2 linked regions of the Heyndrickxia acidicola genome follow. The protein of the gene in region 2 interacts with the protein of the main gene of each other region in a pairwise test. Links are inferred from orthologs where the notes say so. Each region holds a gene or a part of one and is shown on either strand. Other genes may lie near its edges.

Region 1 (15,203 bases), 2.2 Mb from region 2 along the record:
TCCTGATCGATGGCGGAGCCCATTTGATATAACCCACCTATTGAAAACAAAACAGGACCGCCCGCTAACTTTTATGGCAGTCCTGTTTTTTATTGGAATCCTAAAATTACATTACTTTTAAAATCCCTCTCAATAGTTAATACTTATTTTCCCGATTTTCTTGTTTTTTGTGATTATTTTTTTCACTGCTCCTGCTGACAATTTCTCTAAGCCCGCCTTCGTCACCTTTAGCATTGATGATTTCAAAAAGCTGGTTCAGCCCTTCATTGGATTCATCTTTTGGTGCTTTATCCATCATATCTCCTCCTTTTGCCTTTAGGATGACCATTTTTCACATATTGTTTCACTTAAAAAGCATTTCATAATAGGAAGAGATCTTTATTTCTCCTGTACAGCTCTTTAAATACCTCATAGCGCTCGGCATACAAGCTGCTATTTTTTTTAATTGGCTCTATGATTTCTGCATGGGTGTGAATCACCTTTTCACAGGCCTCTTCCACAGATGGATACAAACCGATGCCGACACCTGCCGTAATGGCCGCTCCTAAACTGGCTTCTTCCCTTGTTTTGGTTGTATAAATAGGCTTGTTGTAGACATCTGCCTGAATTTGAAGCCAAAGCCTGCTCTTTGCACCGCCTCCGGATGCCATCACTTTATCTGCTTTTATCCCGAGAGACTCCATGATTTCAAGTGAATCCTTTAGTGAAAAAGCAACGCCCTCCATCACCGCTCTGACCAGATGCTCACTTCGATGGCCAAAAGCTAGCCCAAAGAAAATTCCTTTTGCATTAGGATTTAAGTGTGGCGTCCTTTCACCTGTCAAATACGGCAAAAAAATCAGTCCGTCACTACCAGGAGGCACACCTGCTGCCATTGCCTCCATTGTTCCAAAGTCCTTTTCTTTCAAAATATTTGTTTTGAGCCATTCCAAGGACAGTCCGCTATTTAAACTTGACCCTTGTATATTCCATGTATTCGGTTTAACATGGCAAAATGTATTGGTCCGAAGTTTTGAATCATATAAAGGCTGATCCGTCATTGCAGCAATTTGTCCGCCTGTACCAATGTTTGAGGAAACCATTCCCGGATACACAAGTCCATTTCCTACTGCGTGCATAAACTGATCACCGCCTCCAAACACAACCGGTATTCCTTCTGGCAGTCCGGTTTCTCTGGCAGCACGCTCCGTCACCTCTCCCGCAATATCAAACGGTTCAAAACATGGAGGAAATAATTCCTTTTTTAAATCTAATGTATCGATTAAACATTCCGCCCATTTCCTTTCTGCCACATTAAAGGCAAGTGTGCTGGAGGCATCGGTCGCTTCTACGGCCAGTTTTCCTGTTAAACGAAAGCGAATATAGTCCTTTGGCAGGAGAACTTTATCCGTTTTACCATAGCTTTCCGGCTCATTTTCTTTTACCCATAGTAAAGAAGCAACAGCAAAGCCGGTTGAAACGGAGTTTAGCATTTTACCAGCTGCTTTTTCTTCTTGAATTAGACGATTAATTCTTTCTACTTGGGATTTTGAACGCTGATCAGACCAGATGATTGCTGGTCTGACACTCTCTCCCCTCTTACCCACCATGACCAGCCCGTGCATTTGTCCAGAAAAGCCAATGCCGCCTATCCGTGAGGGATCGATGTTTTGTTCCAGTATTTTTTTAAGTACATTTTTTGTAGATGACCACCAAAGCTCAGGTGATTGCTCTGCGTACCCTATTTCAGGAACATCAATTTGGTATGATTTCTGTGCCTGTGAGAGAATATTCCCCTCTCTGTCCATCAAAATAGCTTTTACACTCGATGTTCCTAAGTCAATTCCAATTAAATAATTCATCTTCTTCTCCCTGCCAATTTTACGTTTTGTATGACTTTCTTTTCTTCAATTATAAATTGATTACATGGAAGAATGGAACGTCACAGGGAAAAATTAATCTCTCCTCTTTACCAGAGGACTATTCACCTTTCAAAAAATAAAATATGTTAAAATTTAGTTATACTACTTAAACGACTGGAGCGATCACAAAGGACTGTATATTCTCTGTAATCTTACATGCACACAAGAAAAGAGCTAGCGCCTTGCTCATTGGCGTACGGATTCCGAGTCTTCAGCTGAGATAAAGGAAACACAGCAAGGTTATTCACGAGCTAATGTTGACTTATCTTAGTGAGCGGACATAAAAATCCGATAGCCGATAGGCGCTGAAGCTAGACAAGAAAAATATCCACAGGTTTAGCAGTTCATAATTTCCTAAGTAACAAAAAAAGCTGCTGGTTTAATAGCAGCTCTTCTTAAAACTTATATCCGTTTCAATCTCCAAACTCAATTTCTGTGTCAGCATCAAGCTCTTCATAACTATATTCCTCTTTACAGTCTGGATTAAGACAAATCCAAGTGGATAAACCTTCCTCAATCAAAGTTTCCTGTCCGCAAACTGGGCAGGATCTGTCCCCTATGTTTAAAATGTCTCTCATTCATATACCCCCTTAATATTGGATCCCTTTATACCCTTCTTTACTAAATATAACCACCTATTATTAAGAGTATGTTTATGAATTGTTTAATAAATTAAAAAATCTGCCCAGTGGACAGACCTGTTTTATTCATTGATTCAACAAATGCTTCAGTCAATGTTGATTGTATATCTACATGGGATTGAGCTGAAAAGTGGGCACACCATGCCTTTTTGCTGATTGATTTATGCTTCAGCCATCAGAAACTCCTGCAAACACCTTTAATTCCTAACGAACTTCCTTCCTCACTACTTCTTGAATAGGCAAATCAGCCTTCACTCTTTTTTTCATAGGATAATAGTAAAGAATAAGAGGAATAACCAGCCCTGTAATCCATGCAATGTCCGTACCGCCCAGTGCTTTTGAGACAGGCCCTACATAAATGGTTGTATTTACAAAGGGAATTTCAAGTACAACCGAAACCAAATAAGCAAAGATGGCTATCCAATTAAATGTTCCGTATTGCCCATTTGGATTAAATACATCCCAAACACTGTATTCACCCTGCCGCAAAAGATAGTAGTCTATTAAGTTAATGGCTGTCCAGGGCACCATAAAATACGAAAGCAGCAGAATGAAATTCTCAAAATTGTTAAGGAAGTTGCCATTACCCCAGATTGATAAGACAGTGCCAATAATGGCAGCAGTTAAAACAAGCCAGAATCGAACCTTTGTCGTTGCCTTTAGCTTCGTAAATGCTTCCAATGTTGTAGTAATGGACATAAATGCCCCGTATAGATTAAGCACATTGACTGCTAAAACGCCCAGAACGATGACCAAATACATAATCACCGAGAAATGAAGACCAATCAGATTGGCAAGGCCCAGGCTGGAATTGCTTAAGAATTTAGGGATAAGGGCAGTCAGAATAATGCCTAGGGTCATCATCCAAATCGTTCCGATCGCTGTACCTGCATATGTATACGCAAATGTTTTTAATGATGGAGTATTACTTGGGAGATATCGAGAATAATCCGCTACATATGGTGCATAGGTTAATTGCCATGTAGCTGCAATACTGACCATTAATAAAAATGTGCCCGGTGTAAAATGCCCCGGAGACCAAAGATGTGCTGGCATAGGAAGACGAAGCGCTTCTATTGTTACAAAAACAAACACGACGGCAAATATAATAGCAAAATATTTCTCCATTTTGTGGATCAAATCATAGCCAAAAAGGGTAATGACAAGTGCTATGATACTCAACAGGACAATGCCCCCATTTACCGGGATGGAAAAAGCGCTGCTAATGGCCTGGGCACCTAGAACTCCGCTGCTTGCAAAAAATCCAATATACATAAGGATCACTACACAAAGCGGAAGTACAGCGCCTACCACACCAAATTGGGCACGGCTTTGGATCATCTGAGGGATTCCCAGTTTGGGTCCCTGAACCGAGTGCGAGGCCATAAAAATAGCACCAAGAAGATTCCCTGCAATAACCGCAACAATGCCCCAGAATGGGCTCAAACCGAACTCAATAGCAAGAGCCCCTGTGACAAGTGTAGTAATCTGCATATTCGCGCTAAACCAAATGGTAAACAAACTGCGAACATTGCCATGCCTTTCTTCTTCGGGAATAAAATCGATTGTGCGTTTTTCAATATTCATCAAGCATCCCTCCTCATTGTAAAATGTTCACCCGGCTACGAGCAAGCGCTTTCATTTTTGATTACTTTAAAAGCACTTACCTTTAATCAGGCTTAAAACAATTTTCTGAAACTTATGTATATCTTACCATCTACAGTACACTCATTTAAACAATTATTGACCGAATTATCTTAAAATTACGTTTTCAAAAACCCCCAGCTCTACTGGTCCCTTCTTTTATTCTGTTTTCATTTTTTTGAGCAAAAAAATGAGCTGATTCTTTTCTTCTTCCGTTAATCCTCTTATTAAGTGTTCATTGGCTCTATCTAAAATAGCCTGGAGAATGGGACGGAATTCAAGTCCCTTTTGGGTAGGATACAGGCGGTATGAGCGCCGGTCCTTCTCATCAATCAATCTTTTGATATAACCTGCTTCCTCTAAGTGCTTGACTGCGCGAGCTGTTGTAGCCTTATCGAATTTTAAATCCTGTGTTAATTGATCCTGATTGATTCCAGGCTGCGCAAAAATCGCTTTTAAAAAACTATGCTGTCCGCCTCCTCCAATTTGAAAGGGCTTCAGTTCCTTTACTAGATTTTTTTGATTCTGACGGCTGATAAGCGATATCCATTTTCCGATTGGTTCTTTTTCCATGTTCGATCTCCCTTAAGAAAGTGTTCTAAAAAAAATTCTAGCTTAAATTAGTTGCATCTGCAACAATTGTTCATTACACTATTATTATCAAATAGTTGCATTCGCAACTAACTTAACGGACTGAGGTGTTCAGCTTGAGCTCGATTGGACTAACGTATCAAGAGGATGAAAATATCCAAAAAAACCGCTGGAAAATTCTTATTATTTTGAACTTATTTGTCTTTATGTCAACGCTGGACGGCAGTATTGTCAATATTGCCCTGCCTGTCATATCTAAGGATTTGAGCCTGCCAATTGCGAAAGCAGAATGGATCGTCAGCAGCTATTTAATTGCCATCTGTACCATTATTCTTTTTTTCGGAAAGCTTGGTGACATCCTGGGAAAAATTAAAGTCTTTAGAATAGGGACTCTCATTTTTATTGTCGGTTCGCTGCTAAGCGGCTTTAGTTCCTCGCTTTCCATGCTGGTTATCTTCCGTGTTATCCAAGCACTAGGCGCATCCATGACCATGGCTAATAGTCAGGGAATTGTTACCGATATCTTTCCTTCCCGAGAGCGCGGAAAAGCTTTGGGGCTCATTGGAACATTCGTTTCTCTTGGAAGTATTGCCGGGCCGAGTCTAGGAGGGGGCATTGTCTCTGCTCTAGGGTGGCAATATATTTTTTGGGTTAATGTTCCCATTGGCATAATAGCCATAGTTTTAGGATGGAAGCTGCTCCCTAAAGATTTAACTATGCTTAAAACAAAAATCGACATTCAGGGGAGTTTACTATTTGCGGTATTTGTTATTTCGCTTTTTTCCGGTCTTCTTTTAGGACAGCAGACAGGTTATTCCAACCCATTGATTATAAGCAGTTTCGCCCTTGCCCTCATTGCTTTTCTCATCTTCCTTTTGGTTGAGAGGCATAAAGCTGAACCGATGCTCCATCTGCCCTTATTTAAAAACCCCTTGTTTACAGTAAGCATTTTGTGCGGGTTTTTAGTATTTGTAGCAAATTTCTGTTTTAATATCATTTCACCCTTTTATTCGGAAAATATTTTACAGCTTTCTCCGCTTAGCTCCGGTTGCTTATTAATGCTCTTTCCGATTACGATGGCAGTTACTGCCCCGCTTAGCGGCGCATTATCAGACCGGATTGGATCGGAGCTTCTGACATTTTTAGGTTTGCTGGTCATGGTCATGGCCCAAATCGGACTGGCTACTCTTCACAACGGGAGCCCGGTCATCTTTGTAGGAGTCTTAGTAGCCATGCTTGGCTTAGGCAGCGGGCTGTTTCAATCCCCTAATAATTCGCTGGTGATGTCTACTGTCCCTCGTACAAAGTTAGGGATTGCCGGAAGTGTCAATTCGCTGGTGCGCAATATTGGGATGATAGTGGGAATTTCATTAGCCACTACCACCCTGTTCAGTGTAATGAGCCAAAAGGCTGGCCATCGTGTAACAAGCATGATTCCGCATCGTCCTGATATTTTCCTGGCAGGAATGCATGTTGTGTTTATTGGATCTGCTTCCATTTGTCTGGTATCCGCTTTATTAACAGGATGGCGCTTATATAAGAAAAATTCTGTTCCTTCTTAGTCTAAAACTAAAACAAGAAAGAAGCCCATAACCGCTTGTGATTTGGGCTTCTTATATATATTTCCACCTATTATCGATATTGACTGTGCTCTGTTGGTCATGCTGGGTTGATCTCCGCTATAGGTACTCGCTTTCCGCGGGCGCGGCCGGAAGCCTCCTCGTTGCAAGCTCCTGCGGGGTCTTCCTATGGCCTGTTGATCCCGCAGGAGTCTCGCACCTTCCTCTCCAATCAACCTTTGAGTTAAATTAAATGTAGGATTGTACTTAGATTTAAGCTGCGTTCTGGCTAACCTGCTGGGTTGACGAGACATCGCACACTCAAAAGTCCTTCATCACCCTCATGAAGGACTTTTCGCGTCCGCTGCAGACGTTTTTCTTTTAATAAGGCTCTATTCGTTTACTTTGTTGTTATTTGGATAAAAAAATATCATTTTAATATATTTCCAGTAGTAAAACTTGTGAATAGCACACAAAAAGATGCCATGAAGACATACAACATACGGAATAATCCTTTATACGTATAGCAACAATCTATGCGAAAACAGCCTCTAATAAAGACCTTATAAAAAATTTGCTTAATCTATTTGGTAAAAAAGCTTTGTCGTATCCAGCACAGTTTTTGCCACTACTTCCACCGGTATATCTTTTAATTTTGCAATTATTTTAAGGGATTCTTCCATCATAGCGGGGTGAGTCATTCTCCCATGAAAGGGCCCTTCAAATGGCCATGGCCCGTCTGTTTCGACCATGATTTGTTCTAACGGATAGGCGTGAACTAATTGCTGGATTTCTTCTTCATAAACAACATCTGGTGTAACTGAAATATAATATCCATTATGTATCATTCTGGTTATCGTTTTTTTATCTCCTTTAAACCAATGGAAATGGGCTTTTTTTACTGAGTGTTTTTCCAAAAGTTCACATACAATTGGAGCATCCTCGTAGACTGCATGAAGGACAACCGGTTTATCCCACTGTTTTGCTGATTTAATGAACATCTCGAGTATGTGAAGGTATTCATCATATTGCCGCTTAGTAACCTTCTGTTGCTCTCTTAGGTAATAGGGAAGGCCAATCTCTCCAACTGCCGCCATATCTTTATGATGCTCAGCAATCCAAACCAGCAGCAGTTCCACTTGCAAGGGGGAAGGCAGCTCCTGCTCTGGGTGAAAACCAAATGCAGGCTTAACCTTATTGTATCTTTGGGATAATTCGAAGTTTTTTTTACACGAGTGCAGGTCCCATGACACAGAAATAAGGGCATCAATAAATGGAGAGTTCTCTATTATGCCTGCAGCATCCTGATCTGTATAGTGGTCTAGATGTATATGTGCATCAATCAATCTCATTCTTTTCAACTTCCCCTTATTTTACTTTGGTAAATGCTTAATTTTCTAGCGGCTCTTACCTTAATTTGCAGCAGGCAGTATGACGGTAAAAGTAGTGCCTTCATTCACCTTGCTTTTTACCCTTACATCACCATGGTGGTTATCAATAATTTTATAAGTAACCATAAGCCCTAGCCCTGTACCTGTTTCTTTAGTGGTAAAAAAGGGGTCACCCAAATGCGTTAACTGCTCCTCAGCCATCCCTATCCCTTTATCCTGAATAGAAATTCTTACTGCTTCATCCTTATTTCCACCTTTGATGGTAACTGTTCCACCGCAGGAGGAGGCCTCAATGGCATTCTTTATAAGATTTATAAATACTTTTTTCAGATCTGTATTTATCCCTCTCACCATCATTCTTTCCTTTGCCAGCCTTGTTACGATCTTTACAGAACTCTTGGATGCTTGACGGTCTAGGAGTGCAACTGCATTTTCCAATAGGTCTTGCATATTTATAGTGGTAAAATCTGAATTATAAGGCTTAGCAAGTGCCAGGAACTCACTGGAAATAACATCAATTCTATCTAATTCGCTTTTCATGATTTTCAGGAATTGCCTGTTAGGCACCGTTCCAGAGTGAAATAGCTGGACAAACCCCTTTAACGAGGTTAAAGGATTCCGGATTTCATGAGCGATTCCAGCAGCGAGCTGACTGACGAGGTTCATCTTTTCTGCTTGAATCAAAAGTTCCTCCGCTTTTTTGCGTTCCGTCAAATCCTGGATAATGAGTTGGTCTGCGAGCTTCCCTTTATAAATAATAGGGATTAAAACCATTTCAGTATGTATTTCTCTGCCATCAAGAGTTTTCCAAACACTGATAAATCTAGTCTGCTCGCATGCTTTTATGGCCAGCCTCCTATAATCATCATGAAACTCTGGCAGAAGCATATCATCAACACTTTTCCCCAAAAGCTGTTCCTTTGTTTCAGCCCCAAATAATTTCTTTCCCGCTTCGTTTATAAAAACCCATCGTTCATCCTGTAAAATGGCAATCCCATTCGTTGAGGATTCAACTAATCTCTGATACTGCTTTCTAGTATTCTGAATGACTCTTTCAGCCTGTTTTCTTTCCGAAATATCCCTGCAAACTGAAAGTGTAAACTTTTCTCCATCGACTCTAAGGATATGAGTCTTTATTTCGACAGGTATACGGCTTCCATCCTTACAAATATGCATCGTTTCAAAAGTAATCGATTCATTGCTGTTTATACGCTTAAGAATATCCCTAAGCTCTTCCTTTTCATGAATATCTATATGAGAAGGAAACATTCGCAGCATTTCTTCCCGAGTATAGCCCAGCCTTCTGTATGCAACCTCATTTACTTCAATAAACTCACCTGCATTCCCGTCATCGTCAAGTTTCAAATAATAGACTGCATCTGAAATATTATTAAACAGCTGTTCGAACTTTTTCTCGCTTTTTGTATAATTTTTAATTTTTTCCTGGTAAGCATTCAGCTGTAATATAAGCTTTTCATTTTCTTGCTTTAACTCCTCCATTTCATCAAGCAGCTTGATGTTTGTTGGATTATATTCAGACTTTCCGTCTTCCAAAGTATCTCACCGACTTCTGCATTTTCTAATTATCTCTATTATAGTGGAAATTTTAGCATTAAAATCATGGAAATATTTTATAGTTCCCCTAAAAAATGAGAATGAATTCTTTAAGACATATGTCTCCATAACTGCTCGTTTTTTAACAAGGCTCTTTTCGTAAGCTTTGTTGCTATTTGTATAAATGAATCTAGGATACACATTGTTCAGGCTTGAAAACAAAGTGACGGAAGACGAAAAGATGCCACGATTCCTCACTTATTAAGATTTAACACTTTTGCGAAAAGCAACAATCTATGTGAAAACAACCATTAACAAATCCTAACAACAGAGAAAAGCTGCTGGGACTCCCCCCAACAGCTTCTTCTCAACCAGCATTATCATACGGGACATTTTCCATAGCATCTTATTTATACAGCCACCTTTTCATCTTTCTGGCTGCCTTTCTTATCATCCACTTTACTAAATATAAAAGCTAGAATGGAGCCTGATATGTTGTGCCACACACTGAAAATTGCACTTGGGACAGCTGCCAGGGGGGAAAAACTTGCGGAGGCAATCGCTACTCCCAAACCTGAATTTTGCATACCTACTTCCAACGCAACTGCTTTCTGCTTAGCCAAATCCATTCCGAACAGGCGTGAAAAGAAAAAGCCAAGACAATAACCAAAAATATTATGTAAAACAACCACAGCAAATATTAGCAGTCCAGTTTTGGCGATCTGAGGCTGGCTGCCTGCAACTACTCCCGAGACAATCATCACAATCGCTATAACCGATACCAGCGGCATCGCCTTCGTACCAGCTGAAGCCTGTCTCCCGAAGAGTTTCTTTATTAAAAACCCAAGGCATAAGGGAACAATAATGACTTGAACGATAGATAAGAATAGAGACTCCACACTGACATGGACCCATTTACTCGCAAATAATAAAATGAGTAACGGCGTGACAATCGGCGCGAGGATGGTTGAAACGGAAGCAATTGAAACGGCTAACGCCACATTTCCCCTTCCCAAAAATACCATTACATTGGACGATGTCCCGCTAGGACAACAGCCTACCAATATAACGCCTACCGCTACTTCTTTTGGCAAATGAAGACCTACTGCTAATAAAAAGGCCAATAATGGCATGATAACAAAGTGTCCGACTACCCCAATAGCGACCTCTTTCGGCCTTCGAAACACCTCTTTGAAATCTGAAGCGGAGAGGGTCAGTCCCATTCCGAACATCACTATTCCTAATAATGGAACGACATACGCCCCAATCCATTTAAAGTCGGAGGGTACCAAATAAGCTAAAACCGCTACTAGAATCACCCAAAAAGTAAATGTCGTGCCTGCAAAACGACTGATTTTCTCTATTGTTTTCATAATAGCCTCCTGTTTTTTATGAAATAAATATAATTTTACTACAATATATAAATTTCTCAATAATTAAATAATTCAATTGAGTTATATGTGAAAAAGAGCATATATTGACCACTGGCCAAAATATGCTCTAATATTTGTTACTATTACACTCTGTTAATTTGCTAGTAATGTTTATGGGATGTTTTTGCTTTTACTGCTGTTATCTTGCTTGTCGCTGAAAATCCGCCATCTACTGTCGTAGCAGTAATCACAGCTATCCCTGCCCCTATAGCAAACACTTTACCTTTTGCATCTACCTTAGCAACATGCTCGTTACTGGAAGACCATGTCACTGTCCGCAAGGTTGCATTCTTTGGTGACACAATGGCTTTTAGCACAGCCGTTTTCCCAACCGTTAGCGTGACAGCCGGATCAAGAGTGATTCCTGTTGTAGCTGTACGGTCCTTTACAATATATTTAGAATCATATGCATCCTTTAATTTTTCTTTATTAATATTAACAGAAGTATACTTATTGACAAGTATGACTCCTGATTGTGCCGGCACATTCACCGTAATTGAACCATTTTGGACTTTATATTTCTCTGCTTTATTTAAAGCATTTGTAAAAATTGTACCGTTTAAATTTGAAGAAACCTGAAGTGTAAGGCCCTTAATTGAAGCCGCTGCTCTGTTGACTGCAATAACCGCATGGCTAGAGCCGCTGTCTCTTGTGTAAGCTAGTACGTCTTTTGAATGGCTGCTGTCAACCTGAAGAGGAGAGATGTCTCCGGTTCGAAGGACAGAATAAGCACTTCTTATATTCGCAAGCTTCGCATACCATTGGACTAAGTCCTGGTTTCCTTTTCCCCATTCCATCGGGCGTCTGTCATCAGGGTCCCCCGCACCCGGCATTCCAAGCTCATCTCCATAATAAATGGTCGGTGCTCCCGGATAAGTCATTTGAATAAGCGGTACCAGTTTCATTTTCGCAAGAGCAGCTGCAGAAGGATTTGATGCTACAGCTTTATCGTTACCAATTCCATCAAGATCTGAAATGATTCTTTCAGTGTCATGCGAATCCACTATATTCATCAGTGCATCAAATGCCTGTTTTGGATATTGTTCTCTCATTTTTTCCAGATCATTCATGGCTTTAACTGCATCGCCAGTACCTGTAACAAACTCTTGTACGGCTCCTCTGAACCTGTAGTTCATTACAGAATCGAACATATTTCCAAGAAGATATTTGGAGGAGTCACCCCAAATTTCCCCGATGATTACGTCATTGGAATCCAACCCTTTCACAGCCGGTCTAAGATGCTGCCAGGTGTCATCCGATACACTGTCTGCCGCATCCAGCCTCCAGCCGTCTGTACCTTTTTTTAACCAGTATTTTGAATCAGCATTCGGGCCGTCGATCACATCCTTCGCCCATGAAGAAACATTATGCTCCGAGTTATTCAAAGCTTGAATTTCGGGTAAGCTGCTATCACCATTCCATCCATTGTATTTGTACACGCCGGAAGCGTCCTTCGAGTTTTGAATAATGAACCAGTCTTTATAATGGAAATCAGTAATTCCCATAGCTTTCAGATTCGACTGCACTTTATTTTCGGCAGCCTGCTGCGACATCCCGCTATTTGCATTCATCAGGTCGTACACTCTTGACCAATATTGATAGGCACCAATCGGTTTGCCTTTTTGCACATACTTTCCATAACGATCAAAGTAGATGGAGTCATCCGATACATGGTTAAATACGCCATCCAAAATTAAATGCATGCCCAGCTTATGTGCCACTTTTACAAGATTCATAAAGTCATCCATATGGCCAAGCATAGGATCCACCACCTGATATTCCCTTGTATCATAACGGTGGTTGGAGCTGGCTTCGGAAATTGGATTAAGATACAAAGCATTCACACCTAATGCTTTTAAATAGGATAGCTTATCCTCTATTCCTTTCAAGTCTCCTCCAAACACATCATTATTCCAAATGCCATCGCCTACATTGGCCTTGTAGTTCGGGTCAATAATCGGATTCCCATTGGAATCCTTTACAATGTTGCCATTCGCATCTCTCTCATATTCTATATTTGGATCTTCCGGTATTGAGTTCCATTTTCTAATAAATTCAAAAGGAGTCGTACCTCTTGCCAGTTTATCTGCATAATCGTTGCCTGTATCCCCGTTGAAAAAGCGGTCAGGGAAAATTTGATAAATAATAGCATTCTTCATCCAATCCGGGGTCTTAAAGCTTTGATCATAGACTGTCATGTCATACTTGCCGACTTTTCCAATATCTCCTGCCATGCCCGGACCGTAATAGCCATCGTCATCCCCATATGCTTTTACGTCCGATCCATTGGTTACGGCAAAGTAATACTGGTATAGTCCGATGGCACCTGTTTTATAATCAACCGTCCACCTGTCGTATTGACCCTTTTTGTCAGGAGCAAACGTACCATTCTTATGCATATCAAGAACCTGGGCTCCATTACCGGATAATACAATGAGCTTTGCTTCTGTTACATCGTTCTTTTTTGCCTGCAGATTAAAAGTGACCTTTTTATTAGAAGCAATGGCTCCATAAATACTCTTAAAGGCTGCATCCTTGGAATTGAAAAATAAGCTGGAACCATCAATCTTTTGGGAAGATAAATTATTAAATACAATTCCTGTCACAGCATCATAGCTTATCGTGACTTCCTTGGAGGCATCCGTAATTTTAAAGGGATTGACCTTAATCGTTTTGCTGCCATCGCTTATAACAAAATCGTTATAGTCTCCCGCTGGCAATGTAACGGTATAGCTGTAGACTCCGGTTAAATTATAATCTTCAAGAACCGCGTTTACCGGAACACCAGTACCTGTTAAAACCGGAGCCGCTACAGTATACGTAGTGGTGTCCACAATATTATGAGTCGTATCAGAATAATAAAAGGTTACATCCTCAGATTTTGGTACTGACAAAGCAATATTCGCTCCATCACGAGCTGCATTCGCCCCATAATTTTCTGCCCATGAACCACCTAATGCTACCTTGTACTGATAGTTCCCTGCAGGAACATTTTTTAGCGTAATTTTATACAGGCCATTGCCTTGGTACAACATTCTTGTCCTTGTATCGTCAGGAGCCCAGGCATTCGCTCCGACCGCAGCCTGAATATCCCCCACCAGAACGACTTCCTTCCCCCCGGGCTGTTCTGTAAGGGCTTGTACGATTGTTGCATCCTTTGTGACTGTGACTCCATCTTTCTGTCCTGTAATGGTAATGGACAAATGATCTACTCCTGCAGGTAGAGCCTTAGCCGTTAATACACCATTTTCATCAATGTCCGCTGCATTGCTTGGCGAAACACTCCAGCTAACTCCGGTCAGATTCTCATCGCTGCCATCTGCCTTTAATCCGACAGCCTGGACATTCACCGTGCCTCCTTGTTGTATTTGGCTGGGAACACTGACAGAGTAGAATCCAGGAACAAATACAAGCGAATTCCCGCCTGCTGATTGATTCGGATTTCCCGGATCAACCGTCCAATTTGAACCATTTATCACGAATTTGTATTCATGCTTTCCAGGAGCTACTGGAGGTGTTGTTACACTCCATAGATTGTTAGCATCCTTTGTCATGGGTGATGCCGTTACGCTCCATCCATTCATATCCCCAGCTAAATTCACGGAATTCACTGAGCTGTCCCCTTGATAATGGAAAACAACAGACCGGTCCGCATTTACTGTCGTACTGGCACTAAGCATTGTATCCGCCCTTTCTTTCATTCCAAAATAAGGAACAAGGCTTATAATAAGCAAGCAAACCATTAACCACCTTACTATTCTTTTAGCGTTCCCCAACGAAAATCCTCCTCTTAAAACACGTTTTTTTAAAAAATATCAAACAGAGCAGTGAATGGCCAGTACTGACTCCTTTTTCTTTCATTTCATTGCGAAAACGTTTGCACAAATCAATGAAGCCCATAACTCTTTCACTATCAATAAAGAAACCTATTTTTCAGCAATCACTCTCCTTTAAATAAACGAATTAAGAAAACGTTTGCACAAATCAATGACATTAGTAAGCGGTTTCATATTGTGTCGCTTAATTTTAGCATCAATTTTTAGAACTTTCAATCAAGCGTTTTTTTATAGATTAATAGAAAAAAGAAATACCTTCTGCTTGGTAAAAATACAACGATCAAAAACAGAGGGTATTTCTCTTATTGTTTGGTTAAATTACTAGGTTCTTTTCGCAATCTTCATCTATTGCTTAAAAAAACTTCCCCATTTAGTTACGTTTTTCCATAACGATCTTCAATTTTAAATACCTTCCAAATTGCGTATGAAAGTCCCCAGGCCAAAAGAAAAATAATTGTCAAAATATAACCCATCCAGCTAATATCCAAATATTGAATCCATCGCCAGCGAGTATTATCCAAATTTGAAAATTTTAAAAAAATTTGAACTAGTTCTATCAGACCAATGATTAATGCTGCTACTACTGATATAGCAGTAATCGTTATATTGTAATATACTTTGCGCAATGGTGTTGAAAAGGCCCAGTGATACGC
Region 2 (15,240 bases):
ACAGGAAGCGCTTATTAATGCCTTGAGTGTGGATGGTTACCATGGATGGGGAGAAATGTATGATGCATTAGTAAGCCATGTGAAAATCCCGTTTTCAGATAATGATGAAGAAAAAGAACTTTCTGTAGGGCAGGCATCAAATAAATTTTCTCACCCTAATCGTAAGGTCCGTCAAGAGGTTTTTAAAAGCTGGGAGAATGCCTGGGACCAGCAGGCGGATCTTCTGGCTGCCACATTAAATCATCTTTCCGGCTTTAGGCTTGCGGTTTATAAAGAAAGAAAATGGGACACGGATATCTTAAAGGAAGCATTAAGCTATAACCGGATGGAAAAAGAAACGCTGGATACAATGTGGAAAGTGATTAGTGATCTTAAGGAGCCCTTTAAAGCATTCCTTGAAAGAAAAGCAAAGCTTTTAGGAGTAGAGAATCTTAGTTGGTTTGATTTGGATGCTCCGGTAGGCGATGCAGACCATCGATACTCCTTTCAGGAGGGGGCGGCCTTTATCATTCATCATTTTAGGGAGTTTGGCGACAAGCTGGCAGATTTTACTGAAATAGCATTTGAGGACCGCTGGATTGAAGCGGCGGACAGACCTGGCAAAAGACCTGGAGGATTTTGTACTTCCTTTCCTGTAAGCGGTCAATCGAGAATTTTTATGACCTATTCAGGGACACCTTCGAATGTTTCAACATTAGCCCATGAGCTGGGGCATGCTTTCCATTCCTATGCCTTAAAGGATGTGCATGCCTTAAATCGCAGCTATGCTATGAATGTGGCTGAAACCGCTTCAACATTTGCTGAAATGATTGTAGCGGATGCATCGTTAAAATCAGCAAAAGGAAAGGCAGAACGAATACATTTACTGGAGGATAAAATTCAGCGTTCAGTAGCGCTGTTAATGAATATTCATGCACGCTTTTTGTTTGAAACAAGATTTTACGAGGAACGAAAAAAAGGAGTGGTCAGCAAGGAGAGACTCAACAGTTTGATGCTGGAAGCACAGAAAGAAGCCTATGGAGATTCTTTAGAGGAATATCATCCTTTATTCTGGGCGTCTAAGCTCCATTTCTTTATAACAGGGACACCATTTTACAATTTCCCTTATACTTTCGGGTACCTGTTTTCACTAGGGATTTACGCAAAGGCAATGAATGAAGGAAAAGGGTTTGAAAATCAATACATGGCTCTGCTCCGGGACACTGGCTCGATGAAGGTAGAAGAATTGGCACTCAAGCATCTGAATGCTGATTTGACTCAAAGGAAATTTTGGGAAGATGGAATTAAATTATGTATTGAAGATGTTGAGGAATTTCTTGAATTAACAAAATAGCAGTGAAAGGATGATGACATTGGGACAATATCGCTAATGATGTCATCCTTTTACTAGAGGATAACATTGGAAATTTAGCTCATTGGTGTGAAACTACCGTTTCACGCGCCTTTCAGATCAGCCGAAAGGTTATAGAAAAGAAAGGAAACCAAAGCAAATAAGTTTGCTTTGGTTTCCTTTCTTTTTTGTAGGCTGTTTTGCATATATTGTTGCCTTTTCGCAAAAGTGTTAAATTCGTAATAAGTGAGACATCGTGGCATCTTTTCGTCTATAGTCATTTTGTTTTCAATCCTGAACTTTGTGTATCCTAGATTCATTTTACTTATAGCAACAAAGTTTACGAAAAGAGCCTTTCTGTAAAATGAGCTAAAAAACAAAGTCAAATGTAAGGATGTGACATGAATATGGTTAAAATAAGGATTAAGAGCAGGAAAGATCACTTGGATTGCTTGGTGCCTGAAAACAATCAGAAGGCAGCAAGGCAAAGTGCATATTGGGCAAAAAATGAAAAGAAGGATTACCTTTTTGTCATTTTATTATATAATAATACTTTACTGTGTTATCAGTATGCCTGATGTAGAAAATTTTTTCTATTATGGAGGGAAAATCTTGGAAAAATGGCTTTATCGTTTCTTGATTGAATTAACAAATCACAAGTTTACATCCAATCTTTTGAAAAATTTTTCCCGTTCCAGAATGAGCAGGCTGTTCATTAATTCATATGCAAAAGCGTACAAAATTAATGTGGAAGAAATGATGGATGATATCCAATCCTATCAGACACTCCATGAATTTTTTATAAGAAGGCTAAAATCGGATGCCAGGGTAATTGATCCTGCTGAAGAAACTGTCGCAAGCCCTGTAGATGGTGTTATAGAGGAATTTGGAACGATTCTGCCCTCAAAAGAAATTCTGGTAAAGGGTAAATTGTATTCCATCGAGGAAATGCTCGGTGATCCTGCTCGAATGGAGAAATACATGGATGGATCTTTTGTGATTTTATATTTAAGCCCAAGCCATTATCACCGTATACATAGCCCACTTAATGCCCATTTAGTTGACCAGTACGTTTTAGGGAACAGATCTTATCCGGTCAATAAATACGGATTGAAATACGGAAAATCCACCTTATCCAAAAATTATCGGGTTGTCTCAGAGCTAAAACATCACTCAGCCCATATCGCGATGGTAAAAGTGGGGGCGATGTTTATCAACACAATAGAATGTACCTATAAAAATGAGAATTGGAAAAAAGGAGAGGAAATAGCCTATTTTTCATTTGGATCTACAGTGGTACTGCTATTTGAAAAAGGCACTTTCACATTAAATAATAAAATCAAAACACCTTATCATGTGAAAATGGGTGAAAGCATCGGGAGTATGCATGAATAAATAAAGATTTTCTCTTGTATGCAAATAAAAACCCCTGTTAAATGACAGGGATTTTAATAATCAGGAAGATATCTTTATTTTTTGAGATAAAGAACGACGATGAATTTCTTTTTCGATGAGGCGAATAAAATCCGGGCTTAGATTTAATTCTTTCGCTTTATAATAGGATTCAATTAATAAGTCATCTGATAACTTTCTCATAAGCCTTCACCTCCCAAAAATAAACATAATCCATTTTAAAATAATATGACAAACGGTAAGTTCATCATGTTGTACCATTACTCTATCAGACATATACGAACGGAACAAGCGTTCTTTTATCCACAGTTTCAAGTGGATAACCTGTGATTAAGTTGTTTATAAATGGAAAAAATGCTTGTCAGACAATGTGGGAAATGTGAATAAGCTTATCCACATTTAAGGAGAAGGTAGAATTTTGTCGAAAAGTTTTTGGAATTGTTTATATCCTTTTAAAAGACGCATAGGCTGCGGACAGATATTATTATGAGGACTGCTTTAAATGGGGAAATGAATCTTTTTCAATATCTAAAAGATAACTGCATTTATATATAATTGCGAAAGAAACATGTTATTTACTGAGAAGCATAGCCCTGGTAAGGGGGATATGCATACAGAGGGGAGTGTTCGGTCATTGTTAAATCGTTTTTTGCCTAATGAACATGTGAAAAGTGTATTTCAAATAGATCCTCTTAAGCTTAAAGAAAAGGGAATCAAAGCGATCATCACTGATTTGGATAATACACTTGTAGAATGGGATCGCCCTCATGCGACACCTAAGCTAATTGATTGGTTTGAAAACATGAGAAAACATGCTATTAAAGTAACGATTGTTTCAAATAATAAAGAAATAAGAGTGAAGGATTTCGCAGACCCGCTGGGAATCCCGTATCTATTTCAAGCACGCAAGCCGTTAACCAGAGCATTTAAAAAAGCAGTTGAATTAATGAATGTAAAGAAAGAAGAAACTGTGGTCATTGGAGATCAGCTCCTAACAGATGTACTGGGAGGCAATCGAAGTGGATTTTATACCATACTTGTTGTTCCTGTAGCACAGTCGGACGGGTTTGCTACACGATTTAATCGGAAAATTGAAAGAAGAATCATGAATTACTTTAGAAGAAAAGGATTAATTAATTGGGAGGATTCATTGTGAAAACAACAGAGGTACAATGTGTAGGCTGCGGTGTAGCTATACAAACAGACAAGCCGGGTGAGCTGGGGTATGCACCCGAATCATCCTTGAAAAACGAAACGATTATATGCCAGAGGTGTTTCCGATTAAAGCATTATAATGAAGTTCAGGATGTAGCCTTGACGGATGATGATTTTCTTAAAATCCTCAACCAGCTGGGAACGATGGACGGATTAATTGTTAAAATTGTTGATATTTTTGACTTTAATGGAAGCTGGCTTCCCGGCTTACATCGATTTGTGGGGAAAAACCCTATTTTGCTAATTGGCAATAAGGAAGATGTTCTTCCTAAATCCGCCAAAAGGCCAAGAATGATACAATGGCTGAAAAAACAGGCAAAAGATTTAGGACTGCAGCCAGTTGACGTGCTGCTAGTGAGTGCGTCCAAGGGTACTTATATAGAAGAAGCGATGGAAGCAATTGAAAAGTACCGGGAAGGCAAAGACGTATTTGTTGTCGGTTGTACAAACGTAGGGAAATCCACCTTTATAAATCGGATAATCAAAAATGTAACAGGTGAAGCGGACATTATCACAACCTCCCATTTTCCTGGAACAACTCTTGATATGATTGAGATTCCATTGGATGATGGAAGTGCATTATTTGATACTCCGGGTATTATAAACCATCATCAAATGGCTCATTTTGTAGACAAGAAGGATTTAAAGATTATTACGCCTAAAAAAGAAATTAAGCCTAAGGTTTTTCAACTTAACGAAGAGCAGACATTATTCTTTGGCGGATTAGCGAGATTTGATTACATTAAGGGCGGACGCCGTTCTGTTACATGCTATTTATCAAATGAATTGGGGATACACAGGACAAAATTAGAAAATGCAGATGCATTATACGAGAAGCATGTAGGTGATATGCTGAATCCACCGCGGAAAAACGGAATGGAAGAGTTTCCTGAACTTATTCGCCATGAATTTATAATTAAAGAAAAGAAAACGGACATTGTTTTTTCGGGCCTTGGCTGGGTAACGATTAACGAACCCGGAGCCCAAATAGCTGCTTATGTACCAAAGGGAGTTACAGTTTCACTGAGGCCTTCATTAATTTAAGCTCAAGGTTGATAAGTACAGATTTATGAGAACCTGCAAAAAAACGGGGAGGGAAGAGCCGTTTGAGCGCTCGCTAAAATATGAACGTCTGTACAAAACTAACAGGTAAGTGAGCAGAGTTTTATTTGGGCACAGGGAAAAAATGCAGAAAGAGTGTTGTTAAAATGAAAAAGCTATACGGTGTAATAGGAAATCCGATTGAGCATTCAATGTCACCGCTCATGCAAAATGATGCATTTATGGATAAAGGCATATCTGCTTATTATCATCCATTTAAAATTTTACCAGAATTTCTTGGTACAGCCTTAAAAGGAATGAAGGCATTAGGAGTTTCAGGCTTTAATGTGACCATTCCATATAAGACCGCTGTTATGCCTTTTTTGGATAAGCTTGATCCTCTTGCTGAGGCAATAGGTGCCGTCAATACGGTTGTGCTTGAGGAAGATCAGTGGGTAGGGTATAATTCCGATGGGCCCGGGTTTGTCCGGTCTTTAAAAGAGGACTGGAAAAGCGAGTGGCAAAATGAAAAGACGCTAATCATAGGTGCAGGCGGTGCAGCAAAAGCCATCTACTATTCCATGGCCAAAGAAGGCATGCCGAGGATAGACATTTGCAACCGTACACTCGAAAGGGCGGCTTCAATGAAAGCATCCTGTCCGTTTCCTTGTGAATCAAACATAATGAATATAGAACAGGCTGAAAAACAGCTTTCAGAGTATACATTAATCATCCAGACAACATCAATTGGAATGGATCCTTTGATTAATGACAGCCCGTTGTCATTGGAACATATGAATGATAATGCTTATGCAGCAGATATTATTTATAATCCTTTTGAAACAAAGTTTTTACGGGAAGCAAGAGAAAAAGGGGCAGAAATACAAAATGGAATTGGCATGTTCATTTATCAGGGAGCAATTGCTTTTGAAAAATGGACAGGTGTCAGCCCTGATATGGATAGAATGAGAAAATTGGTTACTGCCCGTTTAGGAGGAAAATAGGAATGTTAACAGGAAAACAAAAAAGATTTTTGCGTTCAAAAGCTCATCATTTAAGTCCAATCTTTCAAGTTGGAAAGGGCGGAGTGAATGAAAATATGCTAAAGCAAATCACAGAGGCACTGGAAGCCAGAGAGCTTATGAAAGTGACAGTCCTGCAAAACTGTGAAGAAGATAAAGATGTGATTGCTGATCAATTAGTAGAAGGCACGAAAGCAGAACTTGTTCAAATCATTGGCAATATTATCGTTTTATATAAAGAGTCTAAAGAAAATAAGCAATTAAGTTTGCCAAGATAGGCCATAATATGAGCAAAAAGCAAATCGGAATAGTAGGCGGAACATTTAATCCGCCTCACTTAGGCCATCTAATCATTGCAAATGAAGTGTTACATGCATTGGATTTAGAGGAAATTCGTTTCATGCCGAACCATGTACCTCCACATAAAGAAAAGCTGAAGAACATAACGGATGAAGAACGGATTAAAATGCTGACACTTTCTATTAAAGATCATCCTCAGTTTAAATTGGAAACGATTGAGATGGAAAGATCCGGCCCATCCTATACGTACGATACAATTATGCTTTTAAAAAATCGCGAGCCTGATGTGGATTTTTATTTTATCATTGGTGCAGATATGATTGAGTATCTCCCCAAATGGCACAAAATCGATGAACTGGTCAAACAGGTTACATTTGTCGGGGTCAACAGGCCCAGCCATTCCAGCGACACAGAATTTCCCATCCTCCATATTGAAATTCCTGAAATTAATTTATCTTCTACCTTAATTCGAGAAAGACTTTCAGAAAATCGTTCCGTTAAGTACCTATTAAAGGATAGCGTACTGGAATATATTAAGGAGACGAGGCTTTATGGAACAAAGTAAGGCACTTTCAATTGTCAAGGCCCAGCTTACAGATAAACGTTATCAGCATACACTTGGAGTTATGGAAACAGCTATTCATTTAGCTAAGAAATACGGGGCTGATGAAAAAAAAGCAGAGCTTGCTGCTATTTTTCACGATTATGCAAAATTTCGGCCTGTTGAGGAAATGAAAAGAATTATTGCAGAGCAGGGCTATGATGAAAGATTGCTGCAGTACAACCCTGAGCTATGGCATGCTCCGGCAGGTGCATATTTAGTGGAGAAAGAAGCCGGGTTACTCGATCAGGAAATCCTCGATGCCATACGGTACCACACTTCAGGAAGGGAAAGTATGACCCTTTTGGATAAAGTTATCTATGTGGCAGATTATATAGAACCAGGCAGAACGTTCAAAGGTGTAGAAGAGGCAAGGAAGCTCGCTGAGATTGATTTAAACGAAGCATTAATTTATGCAGTGCGCAATACAATCGCTTTTTTAATGAATAAAAACCAGGCTGTCTATCCTGACACATTTGCAATGTACAATGACTTAATTTTAAGGCATAGTTAAATTTCTATGAAGATAAGTGCTCATTTTTTTAGCACGTTTACAGGAAAGAAAGTATTGAATTTTTTATTAAATGGCTCAGTTAAAAATCAATGTTGATTTTAGATCTATGTTGACTCGAAGATACGCTTAGACTCCTGCTTAGGAAAGCGATTTTAGGAGAGGCCCTTAGAAGGAGCATGCGACGAGGCTGCAGCAGGAATGAGCTAAAAAACAACTGAGTCCTTGAACAAAGCTAATATTAAAGAAAGCAGGAATATATAATGGAAAATCGTGAACTACTGGTAAGTGCAGTAAAGGCTGCCGATGACAAACGTGCAGAAGATATTGTTGTATTGAATATGAAAGGAATTTCCCTCATTGCGGATTATTTTTTAATTTGTCACGGGAACTCAGATAAACAAGTTCAGGCGATTGCACGTGAAATTAAAGAAAAAGCAGAAGAGAATGGATATCACTTAGAAAGAATGGAAGGCTTTGACGAAGGCAAATGGGTATTGATCGATTTGGGAGATGTAGTTGCCCATGTTTTCCATCGCGATGAAAGAAGCTATTATAATCTTGAGAGACTTTGGGGAGACGCTCCTATTGAGGATATCCAAGGCGATCTTGCTCAATGAGTTACGAAGGATTCGCCTATGTGTACGATTTCCTCATGAAGGACGTACCATATGAAAAATGGATGCAATTTCTTAGAGAAAAGAAGGAAGCATACAGAATAAAGGAAAACCATGTACTCGACCTTGGCTGCGGAACTGGGGAGCTCTCTGTCCGGCTTTCTAAAGAAGGATTTGAAGTTACAGGAGTCGATTTATCGGAGGATATGCTGATGGTTGCCCAAGAAAAAGCGATGGAAGAACGCGTCCGGCTATCCTTATTCCAACAGGATATGAGTGAACTGGAAGGTCTTGGAACCTTTGATATTATAACCATTTTTTGTGATTCAATCAATTATCTTCCTTCCCCTACAGAGGTTAAAAAAACTTTTGAAAAGGTACATAACCATCTAAAAGAAGGCGGACTCTTTTTATTTGATACACACTCTTTGTATAAAGTTAAAGAAATTTTTATGAATCAAACCTATGCAGAAAATGAAGATGAGGTCTCTTACATTTGGACTAGCTATCCGGGAGATGAACCGGATTCTGTCGATCATGAGCTGACTTTTTTTGTTAACAATGAGAATGGTCTCTATGAACGACTGGATGAGTGGCATACCCAAAGAACCTATCCAATGAACCAATATACATCATGGCTGGAGGAAATAGGTTTTACGGTAAAAGAAGTAACGGCAGATTTTACAAATGAAGCACCGAACGAAACAAGTGAAAGAATCTTCTTTACCTGCGTAAAAGCCTGATTGTTAGCTTTATAAAGAAAAACCGTGTTTGGATACACGGTTTTTTGTTTTGTTTATTCCATTAAATTATGAAAATTATAGGAGGAAAAGAAGCAATCGTGTCGAATTTATGAGAGTAGGCCAACCTAATTAAATTGTTTTTTTACAGCCTCCAAATCTTCTCTGAATTTTTCATGTGTCGCCTCAAATAAGTGATCAAATACGTCTCCTAATTCCTGTTCCATGACCTTAATCCCTTCACCGGTAATTCCGCCTTTTACACACACCTTTTGCTGCAATGCTGGCAGTGTATAAAATTCTTTCCTCAACAATTCGCCTAATCCAATAAGCATGTTCGCTGAGAGAATGGTAGCAGTATCATGATCAATTCCTGTATTAGAAACGGCAGCCTCTATAAATCGCTGCGTTAAGTAGCTGAAAAACGCAGGTCCGCAGCTAACGATATCAGAAGCGACCCTTGTGATACTATTATCGATTTCAACAGGTGATGAAAAGGTCGAAAGAAGTTCATCCACCTTTTTTCTCCACTCATCTGTACAGCTTTTTCCGTAGGTAACGAGTGAAACACCTGCCAATGCTCTATTTGTAATACTCGGAATTGCTCGGACGCATGAACAGCCTGCAATGGTTTCCAGCTGTTCAACGGAGATGGGGCTTGTAATAGAGACTACGCATTTATCATCCGTAAATAATGCTTGATTATCATTCAGGATAGGAAACAAATCTAAAGGCTTCATGCATAGGAAAATGAGATCTGTGTTTGTTATGACTTCTGAGGCCGTTTGGCAGACATGGATTTGAGGGATTTTTCTTTTAAGCTCTTCTGCTTTACTCAGGGTTCGATTTGTAACGTATAGATTTGAAGGGTAAATTCCTTGACCATCTGCAATGGCTTCTGCCAAAATCCCCCCCATATTACCGGTTCCAATCAATCCTATTTTCATATATAACCCGCTCCTTATACAAGTTTTTGCAAGGAAAGTGCTCTTTTCATAAGGCTCAATTCACTCATTGTGCAAAAAGCAATAATCTCTGTTAAACATCCCTTCTTACACTTTTTACTTTTATAAGATAAATGTTATGCTTCCATATTGAATAGCTAAAGGGGAGAGGAATTCCCAGGAAAAAACACTAATGAAGTAAACAGAAACGACAACAATTTATGCGAAAACAGCCTTCTTAAAACTATATGCTGCCATATTTACTGCTATTCTTTTCGTGAGGTTGATTTCCTTATTTGTTTTTACATACAGAGTTGAAAACGACAGCGTTCTCCAGCATGATATTGCCAATATAAAAATATGAGATATTTTACGTTTTTTTCCAAAAAGAAAATAAGCTTTTAGCGAACTATTGATGGATAAAGGAGGAAATTGAATTTGTACGCGAATGCAAAGGAGCTTATAAAGAAACACAAATGGTTATTCATTATTGGAATTGCCGTTATTGGAATCATTATTTTCATGGTGAATCAGAAACAAGGTACTGAAAAGAACGATCAAGAAATTTTAAGTAATATTCCAACTGCTGCTGCGAAAACCGGAGAGAAACTGAGTTCTATTCCGCACACGAATCAGGCAGACAGCACAGTTTGCTATGTAGATGTAAAGGGAGAAGTCAAACATCCGGGAGTGTATAAAGCAGAACTGAATAACCGGGTGCAGGATGTAGTTGGCCTGGCAGGAGGATTTAAAAGCAGTGCAGATGTAAACCAAATTAATCTTGCAGAGAAGCTGCATGATGAGATGGTTATTTATATTCCTAAAAAAGGAGAGAGGGCTTTAGAGGCTGGCCCTTCAGGCATGCCTTCTGCCGGCAACAGTCAACTTAAACAAACGAATGGCGGAAGCAGCCAGGCTAAAGTCAATATTAATACGGCAACGGCAGAAGAGCTTCAAAAGATTCCCGGGGTAGGGCCTTCCAAGGCAAACGCCATAATTGACTACAGGACACAAAATGGATTGTTTAAGCAGGAGGAAGACTTAAAAAATGTTAAGGGAATAGGAGATAAAACCTATGAAAAGCTCGCTGACTTCATCACGGTGAAATAAACATTGACGGGAAGTTACCAGCATCGATAAACTTAAAATAATAAGCGTCATGGACAAACACCAAGGAAAGGATGAGTTTAATGGAGAGGATTTCCTGGAATCAATATTTCATGGCTCAGAGCCATTTATTATCTTATAGAAGCACTTGCAGGAGATTGACAGTTGGTGCAACTATTGTAAGAGACAAACGCATCATTGCAGGCGGTTATAATGGATCCATTGCCGGCGGGGAGCATTGTATTGATGCTGGTTGCTATGTAATGGACGGTCACTGTATCAGAACGGTTCATGCGGAAATGAATGCCATACTGCAATGTGCAAAGTTTGGGGTTGCAACGAATAATGCAGAAATTTATGTAACCCATTTTCCTTGTCTTCAATGCTGCAAAGCGATTATTCAGGCGGGAATCAAAGCGGTATTTTACGCAGCAGATTATAAAAACCATCCATATGCAATAGAGCTGTTTGAAAAAGCAGGTGTAGTGGTAGAGCGTGTTCCTTTTAACCAATCTGTCTTAGATGTAAAATCAAGAGAAAAACATGAGATGGTAGATAATTTAATTGAAAGGCTGTCTGCAGCGGGTACAGATGATGCTGACTTGGAAGTGCTGCGGGAAAGAGCGGAAGTCTTATTTAAATAGGCTATTTTCTTGCTTTTCGTACATTTGATTTGTCTTCGTGGTATCTTTTTGTATACAAAATTTTACATGTTGAACCTTTGTTTCATTCACTTTTTTGTGCCAATATAGCAACACAGTTTACGAAAAGAGCCTTTTTAAAACATTTATTATGTTCAACTTCTGTTGAAGACCATTGTTGATTTTAAACCTATGTTGATTGGAGCTGATAAACGAGACTCCTGCTTTTAAAAGCGGGTTAGGCGCCTGCAGAAGCATGAGCCGATGAGGCTCCGCTGCCGCCCGCGTAGTGTGAGTGCCTGCAGCAAAAAATCAACAGGCAATATAAAGAGTCTATGTGTAAATAACACAAAGTATATAAAAGGATATGTTTTTTTGGATAAGGCAGGTGATATTCATTCAAGGTCTTTGGCTTTTTATTGCACTTGCATCCCTGAGCGGCTTCTCCGTGATCCTTCCTGTTCCTTGGGGAGCTGTTTTCTTTTTTCATTTAATATGGATCCAGATAGTACGCACCCATAACAGAAAGCTTGTGTTTAAGGCATTAACGGTTTATATATTATCCATTTTGGCAGGCTTATGGAGCCATTCAACCCATATAACCCATTTGAAAGCCAGTGATACCAGCTTCCATATGCTCTTTCAAAATGGCCCTTCCATCGATGGAAACCTCCTTAAAGCAAAAGTATTCCTTCCTGAAAAGAAAGAGCGCCTTGTACTTCAATACACGATTCCCTCCCAAATGAAAAAAGCAGAACTTCAGCGGACGATACGTCCCGGTACTGAATGTATCGCTGAAGGAAAACTAAGTGAACCTGAAAAGAATCGAAATGAAAACTTGTTTAATTATAAATTCTATCTGGAAGAAGAAAACATTCATTGGACTTTTAAAGCGGGCTCACTTGATTTTTGTAAGCAAGGAAAAACCGGAATGGCTGAAAAGATTGAGGCTTTGAGGGAAAAAGGGATGGAGCAAGTTCAGAAAACGTTCATACCTGCAACTGTTCCATATGCTGAAGCACTGCTCTTTGGGGACAGCTCCAATTTTGATGACCAGCAATATGCGATGTTTCAACGATTAGGAGTGGTTCATCTTCTTGCGATTTCCGGTCTGCAAGTGAATATCCTTGCATATGGATTATTTTTTATTTTGATCCGGCTGGGTTTTACAAGGGAGTCATCTAGAGCTGTGCTTCTCCTTATCCTGCCGATTTATGCAATCATCTGCGGAAGTAATCCTCCGGTGGTGAGGGCGGTGTTTATGTCTATGCTGCTTTTAGGATCAAAGAAAAATATGCTTTCGGGGCTTGATGCCTTATCCATAAGCTTTTTAGTATGTATGTTTTACAACCCCTGCCTTCTCTTTAATATAGGTTTCCAGCTGTCATTTTTGGTGAGCCTGTCCATTCTTTTGTCATCCAGAACCATTCTTGCCAGGCAAAGCAATGCCCTGGTGAATATGATGAAAATTTCCCTTGTATCACAGGTCGTTTCGCTTCCTATACTTATGTATTCTTTTTTTCAGATTTCTGTTATCAGCCTTTTAACAAACCTAATTTTTGTTCCTTTCTACTCCTTCCTTTTAACCCCTCTAATCCTTATTAATTTCGTTCTTTCTCTCATTTGTGATGTTAAAGGCTTAACAATGATCCTTCACCCGTTGTTTTTTTTGTTGTCAAACCTTTTAACTATTCTGATTAAGGCAGAAGAAATAATCGCTGAACAATTTAATCAGAAGTGGGCTGTCCTAGTTACAGGAAAGCCATGTGTTTTTTTATTATTGGGACTCTTTGCATGTGTCTTTTTATTCTATATCTTATGGGAAAAAGGATATAAGCTATGGAAGGCAGGCATACCTTTCCTTGTTTTAATGACTGGCTTTATCCTGTTTCAAACATTTAATCCTTTTGGAGAAGTTACGTTTATTGATATCGGGCAAGGAGACAGTATCCTCATTAAACTTCCATTCAATAGAGGGATTTATTTAATTGATACAGGAGGCGAAGTCAGCTTTGAGCAGGAAAATTGGGAAAAAAGGCTGCACCAATTCCATGTAGGAAATGATATTTTAATACCCTATCTTAAAAGCAAGGGAATTCGTAAAATAGACAAGCTAATTCTTACACACAGCGATCAGGATCATATCGGCGCTGCAAGAGAACTTATGAAGGAAATAGGCATTCAAACGCTTTATATTTCTCCGAATGCCTGGAGAAAGCCCTTAATGTACCAGACAGTTAAAGCTGCCGTACATGAACGCATTCCAATTGAGAGAATAAAAGCAGGCTACTCATGGAAAAATGCCTCGGGATTCTTTCTGATTGTCTCTCCTTTGACAGATGTATATGAAGGAAATAACAGCTCTCTAGTGCTATATGCCGCTTTTGGAGGAGAGACATGGTTATTTACTGGAGATTTGGAGAAAAAAGGAGAAGAGAGGCTTTTGAAGGCCTATAATATTCAAGCGAATATCCTGAAAGCTGGCCATCATGGCAGCAGGACAGCTTCGTCGGAAAAATTTATTGAACAGATAAAGCCTAAACTTGCCGTAATATCAGCTGGGAAGAACAATCGATTCGGTCACCCGCATCAGGAAGTCCTTGATACACTTAATAGCCATCATGTGCTCATTTTGAGAACGGATCAAATGGGAGCAGTCCATTATCGATTTTTTCAGAATCACGGAACCTTTTCTGTAGAATTTCCATAGGATACAGTAGTGAAATACAGAAATAAAAAAAGAGTTTGCCGATGCAAACCCCATGATTTTTTAGTTTTTAAGAACCCATCATTTTAATAACAGTGGCAATGACGAACATTATGAAGAAAAATAAAAACGAGACACCAAATCCTACTCCTGAATCAACTGCATCATTCCGTTTGGATTGAACATCTTTTTCAAATTGGTTCACAATTACCCCTCCTATTATGTTCACTTCAGTATAGACGATTTATTCAGAAAAATCTACCACTTTCATTTTGATTTCCTTTACTGACAAGAGTTGTCACCTATACTTTCTCTTTTAAAGGTGATAATAAGAATAAGGACCACCGCTTTAAGGAAAAGAATCCTAGGCCTTTTCCAAAAGCGTTCAAATAAATCCAGGGGATTAACTTCATCAGTCAGAAGGGGTTAATCCTCTCTATGGGTTGTCAAATTGGACAGCATTACTTAGGATAGAAGGAGGAAGGATATTTAAAGGGAGAAGGATACATGAACGTTTTAGATAAAATAAAAAAGAAAAATTTTTCAGCTGTCTATTTATTATATGGAACAGAAAGGTTTTTAATCAATGAAGCAAAACAAATTTTAATACAAAATGCACTGACAGAAGAGGAAATGGATTTTAATTTTTCTTCTTATGATTTAGAAGAAATGCCTGTGGAATTAACTCTTGAGGATGCTGAGACATTTCCTTTTGTTGGAGAGAGAAAACTGGTCTTTTTACATAACCCGACGTTTTTAACCGCTGAAAAAACCAAAGGCAAAATTGAACACAATATTGCAAAGCTGGAGGCCTATTTGGAGGAGCCTGCCCCCTATAGTATACTGGTCATTTCTGCACCATATGAAAAGCTTGATGAACGTAAAAAAATCACTAAACTCTTAAAGAAAAAAGCAGAGGTGCTAGAAGCTAAGAAGCTGACTGAAGCGGAGCTTGGTTCATGGATTCAAGGCAGGGCAGAATTAAATGGTGTAAGAATAACAAAGGATGCAGCTGATATGCTGAGCGGGCTTGCCGGAACCGACTTAATGA

The links.
Region 1: the proteins of A5N88_RS01140 (region 2) and A5N88_RS11670 interact in binary tests that used the Bacillus subtilis proteins (3 or more experiments, as listed by UniProt). The link is inferred for Heyndrickxia acidicola from one-to-one orthologs.

What each region holds. Positions count from the first base shown.
Region 1 is NZ_KV440953.1:2,481,345-2,496,547, forward strand. Bases 7,016-9,853 are described here. They hold A5N88_RS11670 (PAS domain S-box protein), read right to left. Parts: upstream 9,282-9,853; coding sequence 7,749-9,281; downstream 7,016-7,748. Other genes in these bases: A5N88_RS11665 (TatD family hydrolase), read right to left, coding at 7,016-7,688; A5N88_RS11675 (bile acid:sodium symporter family protein), read right to left, coding at 9,692-9,853. In the rest of the region: A5N88_RS11635 (SDR family oxidoreductase), read left to right, coding at 1-32; A5N88_RS25540 (hypothetical protein), read right to left, coding at 137-295; xylB (xylulokinase), read right to left, coding at 360-1,841; A5N88_RS24915 (hypothetical protein), read right to left, coding at 2,315-2,479; A5N88_RS11645 (purine-cytosine permease family protein), read right to left, coding at 2,747-4,129; A5N88_RS11650 (MarR family winged helix-turn-helix transcriptional regulator), read right to left, coding at 4,346-4,759; A5N88_RS11655 (MFS transporter), read left to right, coding at 4,885-6,339; more of A5N88_RS11665, read right to left, coding at 6,915-7,015; more of A5N88_RS11675, read right to left, coding at 9,854-10,654; A5N88_RS11680 (alpha-amylase family glycosyl hydrolase), read right to left, coding at 10,816-14,490; A5N88_RS11685 (HoxN/HupN/NixA family nickel/cobalt transporter), read right to left, coding at 14,925-15,203. UniProt on the Bacillus subtilis protein: Phosphorylates the sporulation-regulatory proteins spo0A and spo0F. It also autophosphorylates in the presence of ATP.
Region 2 is NZ_KV440953.1:265,392-280,631, forward strand. Bases 1,357-4,231 are described here. They hold A5N88_RS01140 (sporulation histidine kinase inhibitor Sda), read right to left. Parts: upstream 2,927-4,231; coding sequence 2,786-2,926; downstream 1,357-2,785. Other genes in these bases: A5N88_RS01135 (phosphatidylserine decarboxylase), read left to right, coding at 1,943-2,725; A5N88_RS01145 (YqeG family HAD IIIA-type phosphatase), read left to right, coding at 3,378-3,899; yqeH (ribosome biogenesis GTPase YqeH), read left to right, coding at 3,896-4,231. Also shown: A5N88_RS01130 (M3 family oligoendopeptidase), read left to right, coding at 1-1,333; more of yqeH, read left to right, coding at 4,232-5,002; aroE (shikimate dehydrogenase), read left to right, coding at 5,167-6,003; ribosome assembly RNA-binding protein YhbY, read left to right, coding at 6,006-6,299; A5N88_RS01165 (nicotinate-nucleotide adenylyltransferase), read left to right, coding at 6,308-6,886; bis(5'-nucleosyl)-tetraphosphatase (symmetrical) YqeK, read left to right, coding at 6,873-7,436; rsfS (ribosome silencing factor), read left to right, coding at 7,697-8,053; A5N88_RS01180 (class I SAM-dependent DNA methyltransferase), read left to right, coding at 8,050-8,793; late competence protein ComER, read right to left, coding at 8,919-9,737; A5N88_RS01190 (helix-hairpin-helix domain-containing protein), read left to right, coding at 10,173-10,844; A5N88_RS01195 (ComE operon protein 2), read left to right, coding at 10,925-11,485; A5N88_RS01200 (DNA internalization-related competence protein ComEC/Rec2), read left to right, coding at 11,871-14,192; A5N88_RS23985 (YqzM family protein), read right to left, coding at 14,260-14,394; holA (DNA polymerase III subunit delta), read left to right, coding at 14,697-15,240. UniProt on the Bacillus subtilis protein: Mediates a developmental checkpoint inhibiting initiation of sporulation (by preventing phosphorylation of spo0A) in response to defects in the replication initiation machinery.